DNA from 2 places in the Streptomyces sp. NPDC052043 genome. Region 1 is predicted to be linked to the other one. Evidence: predicted binding sites of a transcription regulator. Region 1 holds the regulator's gene; the other holds the start of a gene.

Region 1 (4,981 bases):
CCTTGTACGTCGCGGTGCAGATGTCGGACACCTTGTAGATGCCGTCGTCGATGACCGTGTCCTGGATGTTCCTCTTCGTCAGGGCGACCACGGAGACCAACTGCGCGGGAATGTTCTTGTGGGTGGGGCTGCTGATCCGGTCCCGGGTGAGGGAGTCGAACTGGATGTCCTTGCCCTGGACCTTGGCGACCGCCATCTGGGCGGCGGTCTCGGCCTCCGTCGGGTAGGACTTGTACACGCTCATGTACTGCTCGCCGGTGACGATCCGCTGCACGGCGTCGAGTTCGGCGTCCTGGCCGGTGATGGCCGGCAGGTCGGTGAAGCCCGCGTCCTTGAAGGCCTTGATGACGCCGCCCGCCATGCCGTCGTTGGCGGAGTAGACGGCGGCGATGTCGTCCTTGCCGAGCGCGGCCAGCGCCTCGGCCATGTTCGCCCGGGCGTTCTCCGGCTTCCAGTCCTTGGTGTCGTAGGACTTGGCGATCGTGACCTTCCCGCTGAGCTGGGAGAGCGCGCCCTCCTTGAACTGCTTGGCGTTCGGGTCGGTGGGCGATCCGTTGATCATGACGATCTGGTCGGAGGTGCTCACGTCGGAACCCAGCGCGTCGATCAGGGAGCGGCCCTGCACCTCGCCCACCAGCTCGTTGTCGAAGGAGATGTACGCGTCGATCGGGCCCTCGGAGAGCCGGTCGTAGGCGATGACCGGGATGCCCGCGTCCTTGGCCTTCTGCACCACGTCGGCGATGGCGTGCGAGTCGACGGCGTCGAGCAGGATGACGTCGACCTTGTCGTCGATCATCCGCTGCATCTGGCCGGCCTGCCTGCCCGCGTCCGCGTCCGCGTTGGAGTACTCGACCTTGCCCTTGTTCCGGGTCAGCTCGGCGACCTTCTCCTTGATGATGGGGTAGTCGAACTTCTCGTACCGGGTGTTGGCCGTCTCCGGCAGCAGCAGGCCCACCGTCAGGTCGTCGCCCTTGGTGGGGCTCGCGTCGGCGCCGCTCCCCGACCCGCCGAGCGCCCCGCAGGCGGCGAGCGAGAAGGTCAGCGTGGACGCGGCCACGGCTATGGCGATATGACGCATCGAGGTGCTCACTTCTGGTGCCTTCCGGACGAGGGCGCAGCATTGCAACCCAGGTGACTGAAAAGCCAACGCGGAGGCGACCATCGGCGTCAAGCGGAACCACTTAACGAGATGGCAACACCACACTCCGCTGCGGCTGTGAAGACCCTGCGAACCCTTGCGGAATCATCCTCAAACGCCCTTTGCGGACCCTTCACCAGAGGGAAGTTCAGCGGTCGGGCGAAGACGCGGGCGACCTGACGGACGCACACCTACCGGTCCGAACAGGAGACGGCGCCGACGGAGGCGCCGGTCATGGAGAGGGTCGAGGGCGTGGAGACGATCCGCATGAGCCGACTCGGGCACCGCACAGACCGACACTTGCCATGATGGAAAGTCGAGCTAGACTTTCCATCATGGAAAGTACCTCGGAAGATCCTGCCGCCGCACGCGCGGCCCTCGACGGCGCGGCCTGCGCGCGCGCCACCCTCGCCGACCGCGCCACCGCGCCCTGGTGGTACCACGCCGGGCTGGGCCTCGGCGTGGGCATCGTCTTCGCCTCGATCGACATGGGCGGCAGCATGGTGCCCTCGGGCGTCATCGTCGGGGGGATCGTCCTCCCGACGATGCTCACCCTGAGCGTCGCCCGCTCCCGCGGCGTCTCCGTCAACCGCTCGGTGTCCGCTCCGGGCACGCGCGGGCTCAACGGCTTGTACCTGCTGGCGCTCATCGCCCTCGGCGGTCTCGGACTGAGCCTGAAGCTGGCCGCGGGGCTGACGGGCGCCATGTCGGTGGCCGGTCTGCCGGCCCTGGCCCTCACCGTGTACGTCACCCGGCGCAACGACGACGCGCTGCGCCGCGATCTGCTGCGGCGGATGTGACCATGTCCGGACTCGACGAGGTGATCCATCCGGCACACCGGCTGCGGATCTGCGCCATGCTCGCGGCGGTCGACTCCCTGGAGTTCTCGGTGGTCCGCGATGCCCTCGGAGTGAGCGACTCCGTCCTGAGCAAGCAGGTCAAGGTGTTGCAGGCGGCCGGCTACGCGACCGTGCGCAAGGTCCCGATGAACTCCCGCACCCACACCTGGCTCGCCCTGACCGACGCGGGCCAGGAGGCACTTGCCGGGCACCTGGCGGAACTGCGGCGCATCGCGTCCCTCGCGGACGGGGCCAAGCCGTAGGGCCGTCCGGCAGGCCCCGGGGCCCGTTGCCCTGCTCCTCGGGGTCCTGCTCCCCGCACAACTTCCCCGGCTCGCCATCGGCCTGCAGAAAGCCCCCGCCCGGCCTCCCAGGAGGCCCCGCGACGACGATTCCCCCGTCAACGCCCGCTTCCGCCGCGCCCACTGCTCACTGTCGTGGTCCAGCCCCGCCGCGCAGTGCGCCTCCGCGAAGGGGCCCGGAGGCTTGCGGCCTCCGGGCCCCTCGAGTGCGGGACGGTGCTACTCCGGTTGCTGGCGCTTGGGCCGCCACACCACCAGCGCGCTGGTCTGCTGGACCTCCTGGTAGGGGACCAGGTCCCGGCGGTAGGAGGCGTGCACCGCGGCCTCGCGCTGCCGCATCGCCGCCGCCGCGCCGTCCAGCGCCGCCTGGAGTTCCGCGACCCGGGACTGGAGCGCCGTGACCTGGTTCTCCAGTTCGATGATGCGCTTGATGCCGGCCAGGTTGATGCCCTCGTCCTGCGACAACTGCTGCACCTGGCGGAGCAGTTCGATGTCACGGGCCGAGTAGCGACGCCCGCGGCCGGCGGTGCGGTCGGGGGACACCAGACCCAGCCGGTCGTACTGACGGAGGGTCTGCGGGTGCAGTCCGGACAGCTGGGCGGCCACCGAGATGACGTACACCGGTGTGTCTTCCGTCAGTTCGTACGGGTTGCGGCGGCGGCCGTCCATCTCCCTCATGCTCCCTTCGCGGCCTCGAACAGCTCGGCCCGCGGGTCCTCGCCCGCGGTGGCCTCGCGATACGCCTGAAGCGCGTCACGAGCCTTCCCCGACAGGTCCTTGGGGACACTCACCTCCACGGTGACCAGCAGGTCGCCGCGGCTGCCGTCCTTGCGGACCGCGCCCTTGCCGCGCGCCCGCATCGTACGGCCGTTCGGCGTGCCCGGGGGCAGCTTCAGCGTCACCGACGGACCGCCCAGGGTGGGCACGCGGATCTCGCCGCCGAGGGCCGCCTCGGTGAACGTGACCGGCACGGTGACGGTGAGGTTGTCGCCCCGGCGGCCGAAGACCGGGTGCTCCCCGACGTGCACCACCACGTACAGGTCGCCCGCGGGTCCGCCGCGCTCGCCCGGGGCGCCCTTGCCGCGCAGCCGGATGCGCTGGCCGTCGCTGACCCCGGCCGGGATGCGGACCTGCATCGTCCGGGACGACTTGGCCCGCCCGGAGCCCGTGCACACCTCGCAGGGGTTCTCCGCGATGAGCCCGCGGCCCTTGCAGTCCGGGCACGGGTCCGTCAGCGAGAACCCGCCGCCCGAGCCGCGTGCCACCTGGCCGGTGCCGACGCAGGTCGGGCACACCCGCGGTGTGCCGTTCTTGTCGCCGGTGCCGGAACAGGCCTTGCACGGCTGCTGGCTCGACATGCGCAGCGGCACCGTCGCGCCCTCGATGGCCTCCGTGAAGCTCAGCGTGACCTCGGACTCGATGTCCTGGCCGCGCCGGGGCTGGGCGCGCGTGGTGCCCGTGCCGCCCCGGTTGAACAGGCCCCCGAAGACATCACCGATTCCGCCGCCGAAGCCGCCGCTCCCGCCGCTCCCGCCGCCGCCCTGGGCGCCTCCGAAGAGGTCGCCCAGGTCGAAGTTGAAGGAGCCGCCGCCGGCGCCCGGTCCGGGGCGGAAGCCGCCGTTGCCGAACAGGGCGCGGGCCTCGTCGTACTCCTTGCGCTTCTTGGCGTCGCCGAGCACGTCGTTCGCCTCGGAGATCTCCTTGAAGCGCTCCTCGGCCTTGGCGTTGCCCTTGTTGGCGTCCGGGTGGAACTCGCGGGCGAGCTTCCGGTACGCCTTCTTGATCTCGGCCTCGGTGGCGTCCTTGGGGACGCCGAGGACCTTGTAGAAGTCCTTCTCGATGAAGTCCTTGGTGCTCATCCCCGACGTCCCTCCTCTCGCGCGTCGTCCGTTATTACGTCAGCCCTCCTCCGGGCCACCGTTCTCCTTGTCCTCGCCCTGCTCGGCTGCCGGGGCCGTGCCGGACTCCTCGGCCGGCTTGACCGTCTGCGCGCCGGGCTGGGGCTCGGCCACCGCCACCCGCGCGGGGCGGATGGTGCGCTCGCCGATCCGATACCCGGGCTGCAGAATCGCCACGCACGTCGTCTCGGTGACGTCCGGTGCGTAGGAGTGCATCAGGGCCTCGTGGATCGTCGGGTCGAAGGACTCGCCCTCCTTACCGAACTGCTGCAGTCCGAGCTTCGAGACCACGGTCTCCAGCGACTCTGCGACGGACTTGAAACCGCCCACCAGTTCGCCGTGGTCCCGCGCGCGGCCGATGTCGTCGAGCACGGGCAGGAGCTCGGACAGGATGTTCGCCACGGCGACCTCCCGTACCGCGATCCGGTCCCGCTCGACCCGGCGCCGGTAGTTCTGGTACTCGGCCTGGAGCCGTTGCAGGTCCGCCGTGCGCTCGCCGAGCGCCGTGCGCACCTGGTCCAGCTGGGCCGTCAGCGCGGCCGACTGGTCCCCTTCGTCGGCCGGGGCCGCGCCCTTGTCCTGGGCGGCGGCCGGCGCGGCGTCCTCGGGGGTGGTGCCGGAGGCGGCGTCAGACTGCGGCGGAGGCTGCGGCTGGTGTTCCTCGAAGCCGGGGGTCTCCTCCGTCACGCCGCACCGTCCTTGCGTTCGTCGTCGACGATCTCGGCGTCCACGACGTCGTCGTCGGCCCGGGCCTGGCCGGCACCGGCCTCACCGGCACCGCCCGCGGCCTGCGCGGCCTGGGCG
Region 2 (4,981 bases), on a different contig from region 1:
AGGCCTCGGCCGTGTCGACGGCGGCCGGGCCGTCGCCCGCGGTCTGCACGAGGAATCCCTCGGCGCGCAGGCGGGTGGCGATGGCATCCATGATGGTCTGGTCGTCCTCGACCACCAGGACCCGGCGCTGGGCGCCCGGGCTCGCCGTCGTGCCGTTGTGCGCGGTGTGTGTCTGCTCCATCGCCCGCCCCTGAGGTGTGCTTTCCGGAATCCGTGGGGTGATTCCTTGACTGCGCGTAGTTGCGATTGACGCGTGAATGATCGGCGCCAGGGAAGCAGCGTACGGGGACTCACCGCACCTTTGCTATCCAGGTCGGACTGCGAGGTGCACGACGTCCGGAACGCCCCGGGCAACGGGGACCTCTTCGGTGCGCACCTGTCGGAACCCGACATTCCGCAAGGTTCCTTCAAATTCCGCAGATGGCTTCGCGGACCACACCGCGAGCACCCCTCCCGGCTTCAACACCCTTGCGCAGCTTGCCAGTCCGACCGGTCCGTACAGCTCCTCGTTGTCCTCGGTGACCGTCCAGTCGGGGCCGTTGTCGATGTCCAGGCACAGCGCGTCGAACGTGTCGGATGTCTCATTGACGTAGGCGATCAGGTCTCTCTCGACGACCTCCGTGCGCGGGTCGGCCAGCGCGTCGCCGGTGAGTTCGGCGAGGGGGCCGCCGCGATGCCAGTCGATGATCGCGCGTTCGCGTTCGACAACGGTGACCCGTCCCCAGCGCTGGTCCGCCGCGGCGTGCGCGAGCGAGAAGCCGACGCCGAGGCCGCCGATCAGCACGCTCGGTGCCCGCCGCTTCGGCAGCGCGGCGAGCGCCGCGTCGACCAGGAGGCGCTCGGAGCGCCCGTCGGAGGTGTCCATCAGGAAGCAGCCGTTGGCGATGATCTGCAGCAGCGCCCCGTGCCGGCGCAGCACGACCTCGCCGTGGGGGCCCTCGCGGCGGTCCAGCACCTCAGGGGCGTCGTACGAGCCGGTCATGGGGCCATCCTGCCCCAACGGGCCTACAAGGCCACGTGAATTACGGGTGACACCCGTGTGCGAGCGCGTCGCGGGCGGCGGGGCAGCCGGGGGTGCCAGGGCCGCCGGTGCTGCTGAGGTGGCCGGGGTGGCCGGGGTGGCCGGGGTGGCCGCAAACTTAATAGGTTGCTGAGAATCGCCGCGTGGGTGGCGCCGGTCATGGACAGGGGCGCCCGGGACACGAAGTGTGGACCGCGACGGAAGGAGCGCCGCACCGTGGAACGGACCGCGACCACCGGCCCCTCGGGCCCGCCGCCACCCTCGGGCCCGCGCCTGCCCGTGGGCGACGCGGGCGACGCGGGCGCGGAGAGTGCGGAGAGTGCGGAGAGTGCGGTCCTCGGCGGGGGCGCGGACGCGGTCGTGAGCGGCACGCCGACGGAGGTGCCGCAGGTGCTGGACGGCCTGCCGCAGCAGCGGGCGTGGGCGCGCGGCGCCGTCCCGGGAGGCGCGCGCACGAAGCCCGTCCGTGCGGCACGACCCGCCGCTGGGCTGCGGGGGCTGTGCGATCCGCGGGGCCTGCGGCGTCTGTGGGCTCTGCGGGCTCTGCGTCCGTGGCGGTTGCTGCCCGGTCCCACCGGGACCCCGTTCACCTTCGGGTACGCGGCCCTGCTCGCCGCCACGTCGCTCGTCTCCCGGTACGCCGATCCCGCGGTGGTGGAGTCCCTGCACCAGAGCTCCAGCACGGACGTCGCCCACCTCCTGCGGGCGCCCCTGCTGGTGCTGCCGGCCAGCGCGCTGTGGATCGCGGGCGGCGTCGTGTCGTCGTACTCCCTCTGCTTCCTTTTGGTGCTGACCGCGCTGGAGCGCCGGATAGGAGGGCTGCGCACCGTCGGTGTCTTCCTGTTCGGGCACGTGCTGGCCACCCTCGCCACCGAGGTGCCCGTCGGGCTCGCCGTGCTCGCGGGCCGCCTGCCGGGCAGCTCGGCGCACCGCCTCGACTACGGCATCAGCTTCGGCGTCGCGGCCAGCCTCGGTGCCCTGGCCGGCCTGCTCACGCCCTGGCTGCGCTGGCCCCTGCTCGCCGTGTTCGTGGGCATGCTGGTCCAGGACCTGGCCGTGTTCGCCGACCCGATGACGAGTTGGGGCCATCTGATCGCGGTGGGACTCGGCGTGGCGACGTGGCCGGTGGTGCGCCGCTGGCGCCAGGCGCGGCTGGCGGCGGCTGCCGCGCCCCAGACCGTCTGAGTCGCCCCGGACGGCCGCTCGCCCTCCCTCTGTGTGCGCAGTGTGTGGAAGGCCGATCGCTCAGAGCGAACAGGCGTCGGGGAACAATCGATCCGCCCCGTGCATTGAGTCGGCATAACTCAACTTGACTGCCGAAGGGGAGATCATGGCTGCTGAGTCCACCGCGTTCACACCGCTCACCCTGCCCGTGCTGCCGCTCGACGACGAGGTCGTGCTGCCCGGGATGGTGGTTCCGCTGGATCTGAGCGACGCCGAGGTACGGGCCGCGGTGGAGGCCGCGCAGGCCGCCGCGCGGGACGAGCCGGGCAAGCCCAGGGTGCTGCTGGTGCCGCGGGTCGAGGGGACCTACGCCAGGACCGGTGTGCTGGGCACCATCGAGCAGGTGGGCCGGCTGGCCGACGGCGATCCGGGCGCGCTCATCCGCGGTCGCGGTCGGGTGCGGATCGGTGCCGGGACCACCGGGCCGGGCGCCGCACTGTGGGTCGAGGGGACCCGGATCGACGAGAGCGTGCCCGAGCCGGTGCCCGGCCAGGTCGCCGAACTGGTGAAGGAGTACAAGGCGCTCGCCACCGCCTGGCTGCGCAAGCGCGGCGCCTGGCAGGTGGTCGACCGGGTGCAGGCCATCGACGACGTCTCCGCGCTCGCCGACAACTCCGGCTACTCGCCCTTCCTGACCACCGAGCAGAAGGTCGAGCTGCTGGAGACCGCCGACCCGGTGGCCCGCCTCAGGCTCGCCACGCAGCGGCTGCGCGACCACCTCGCCGAGCAGGACGTGGCCGAGTCCATCGCCAAGGACGTCCAGGAGGGCGTCGACAAGCAGCAGCGCGAGTTCCTGCTGCGGCGCCAGCTGGAGGCCGTGCGCAAGGAGCTGCGCGAGCTGGGCGGCGAGAGCGAGGGCGAGGAGTCCGACGACTACCGCGCCCGTGTCGAGGCCGCCGACCTGCCGGAGAAGGTGCGGGAGGCCGCGCTCAAGGAGGTCGACAAGCTGGAACGCGCCTCCGACGCCTCGCCCGAGGGTTCCTGGATCCGCACCTGGCTCGACACGATCCTCGACCTGCCGTGGAACGAGCGAACCGATGACAGTGCTTCCGCCTACGACATCCAGGGCGCCAAGGCGGTCCTGGACGCCGAGCACGCGGGCCTGGAGGACGTGAAGGAGCGGATCACCGAGTACCTGGCGGTGCGCAAGCGGCGCGGCGACCGGGGCCTGGGCGTGATCGGCGGGCGGCGCGGCGGTGCCGTGCTCGCGCTCGTCGGGCCGCCCGGCGTGGGGAAGACCAGCCTCGGCGAGTCCGTCGCCCACGCGATGGGACGGAAGTTCGTGCGCGTCGCCCTCGGCGGCGTCCGCGACGAGGCCGAGATCCGCGGCCACCGGCGTACCTACGTCGGCGCGCTGCCCGGGCGGATCGTGCGCGCCGTCAAGGAGGCCGGGTCGATGAACCCGGTGATCCTGCTGGACGAGATCGACAAGGTGGGCTCCGACTTTCGCGGCGATCCGGCCGCGGCCCTGCTCGAAGTCCTGGACCCGGCGCAGAACCACACCTTCCGGGACCACTACCTGGAGGTGGAGCTGGACCTTTCCGACGTCGTCTTCCTGGCCACGGCCAACGTCCTGGAGGCGATCCCGGAGGCGCTCGCCGACCGGATGGAGATCGTGCGCCTGGACGGCTACACCGAGGACGAGAAGGTCGTCATCGCCCGCGACCACCTGCTTCCGCGCCAGCTGGAGCGGGCCGGTCTGCACCCGGACGAGGTCACGATCGAGGAGGGCGCGCTGCGCAGACTCGCCGGCGAGTACACGCGCGAGGCGGGGGTGCGGACCCTGGAGCGGTCCATCGCGCGGCTGCTGCGCAAGATCGCGGCCCAGCACGAACTGGGGGAGCGGGAGCTGCCGTTCACCGTCACCGACGGTGAGCTGCGCGGGCTGATCGGCCGTCCGCACCACTTTCCGGAGTCCGCCCAGGACCCGGCCGAGCGCCGCACGTCCGTGCCGGGCGTGGCGACGGGGCTCGCGGTCACCGGGGCCGGCGGCGACGTCCTCTTCGTCGAGGCGTCCCTCGCGGACCCGGAGACGGGCGCGGCCGGGCTGACCCTGACCGGTCAGCTGGGCGACGTGATGAAGGAGTCCGCGCAGATCGCGCTGAGCTTCCTGCGCAGCCACGGTGCCGAGCTGGAGCTGCCCGTGGGCGATCTGAAGGACCGGGGCGTGCACATCCACTTCCCGGCGGGCGCGGTGCCGAAGGACGGTCCGAGCGCGGGCATCACGATGACCACCGCGCTCGCCTCGCTCCTGTCGGGCCGCCTGGTCCGCACGGACGTGGCGATGACCGGCGAGGTCTCGCTGACCGGCCGGGTGCTGCCGATCGGCGGCGTCAAGCAGAAGCTGCTCGCCGCCCATCGCGCGGGGGTGACGACGGTGGTCATCCCCAAGCGCAACGAGCCCGACCTGGACGACGTCCCGGCGGAGGTGCTGGACAAGCTCGAGGTCCACACCGTCGCCGACGTCCGCCAGGTCCTGGAACTGGCCCTCGCCCCCGCGACGAACGACACGTCACCGGAGGTTCCGGCCGCCGCGTGACCCGTCCGCCCGGACCGCCCCGGGCGGCGACCGTTCCCCCGCGGCCGCCCGGGCGGCGGGACTCCGGCGCTCCGGCCGCGCCCCGGGGCTCGCGGCCGTACGGCCGCCCGCACGCCTGGGGCTCGGGCGGCATCGCCCCCCCGGGCCTCAGGCCGAACCGCCGCGCCCTGGGACGCGGCGGTCCGTGTGTGTCCCCG

The links. The regulator HspR, encoded in region 1, represses chaperone genes until heat shock. The targets are predictions, from matches to a motif close to TTGAGNNNNNNNNNCTCAA.
Region 2: lon (endopeptidase La) is a predicted target of HspR. The motif match lies at 2,311-2,329, and genes of this name have one in related genera.

The regions. Positions count from the first base shown of each region.
Region 1 is NZ_JBIUBT010000006.1:119,056-124,036, forward strand. Features, by position in the region: gene ACIHCX_RS17370 (sugar ABC transporter substrate-binding protein) at 1-1,078, opposite strand, end outside; gene ACIHCX_RS17375 (hypothetical protein) at 1,474-1,938, shown strand; gene ACIHCX_RS17380 (transcriptional regulator) at 1,941-2,240, shown strand; gene ACIHCX_RS17385 (heat shock protein transcriptional repressor HspR) at 2,499-2,948, opposite strand; gene dnaJ (molecular chaperone DnaJ) at 2,954-4,138, opposite strand; gene grpE (nucleotide exchange factor GrpE) at 4,178-4,864, opposite strand; gene dnaK (molecular chaperone DnaK) at 4,861-4,981, opposite strand, start outside.
Region 2 is NZ_JBIUBT010000004.1:478,951-483,931, forward strand. Features, by position in the region: gene ACIHCX_RS13415 (response regulator transcription factor) at 1-181, opposite strand, end outside; gene ACIHCX_RS13420 (spermidine synthase) at 305-982, opposite strand; gene ACIHCX_RS13425 (rhomboid-like protein) at 1,238-2,206, shown strand; gene lon (endopeptidase La) at 2,352-4,784, shown strand.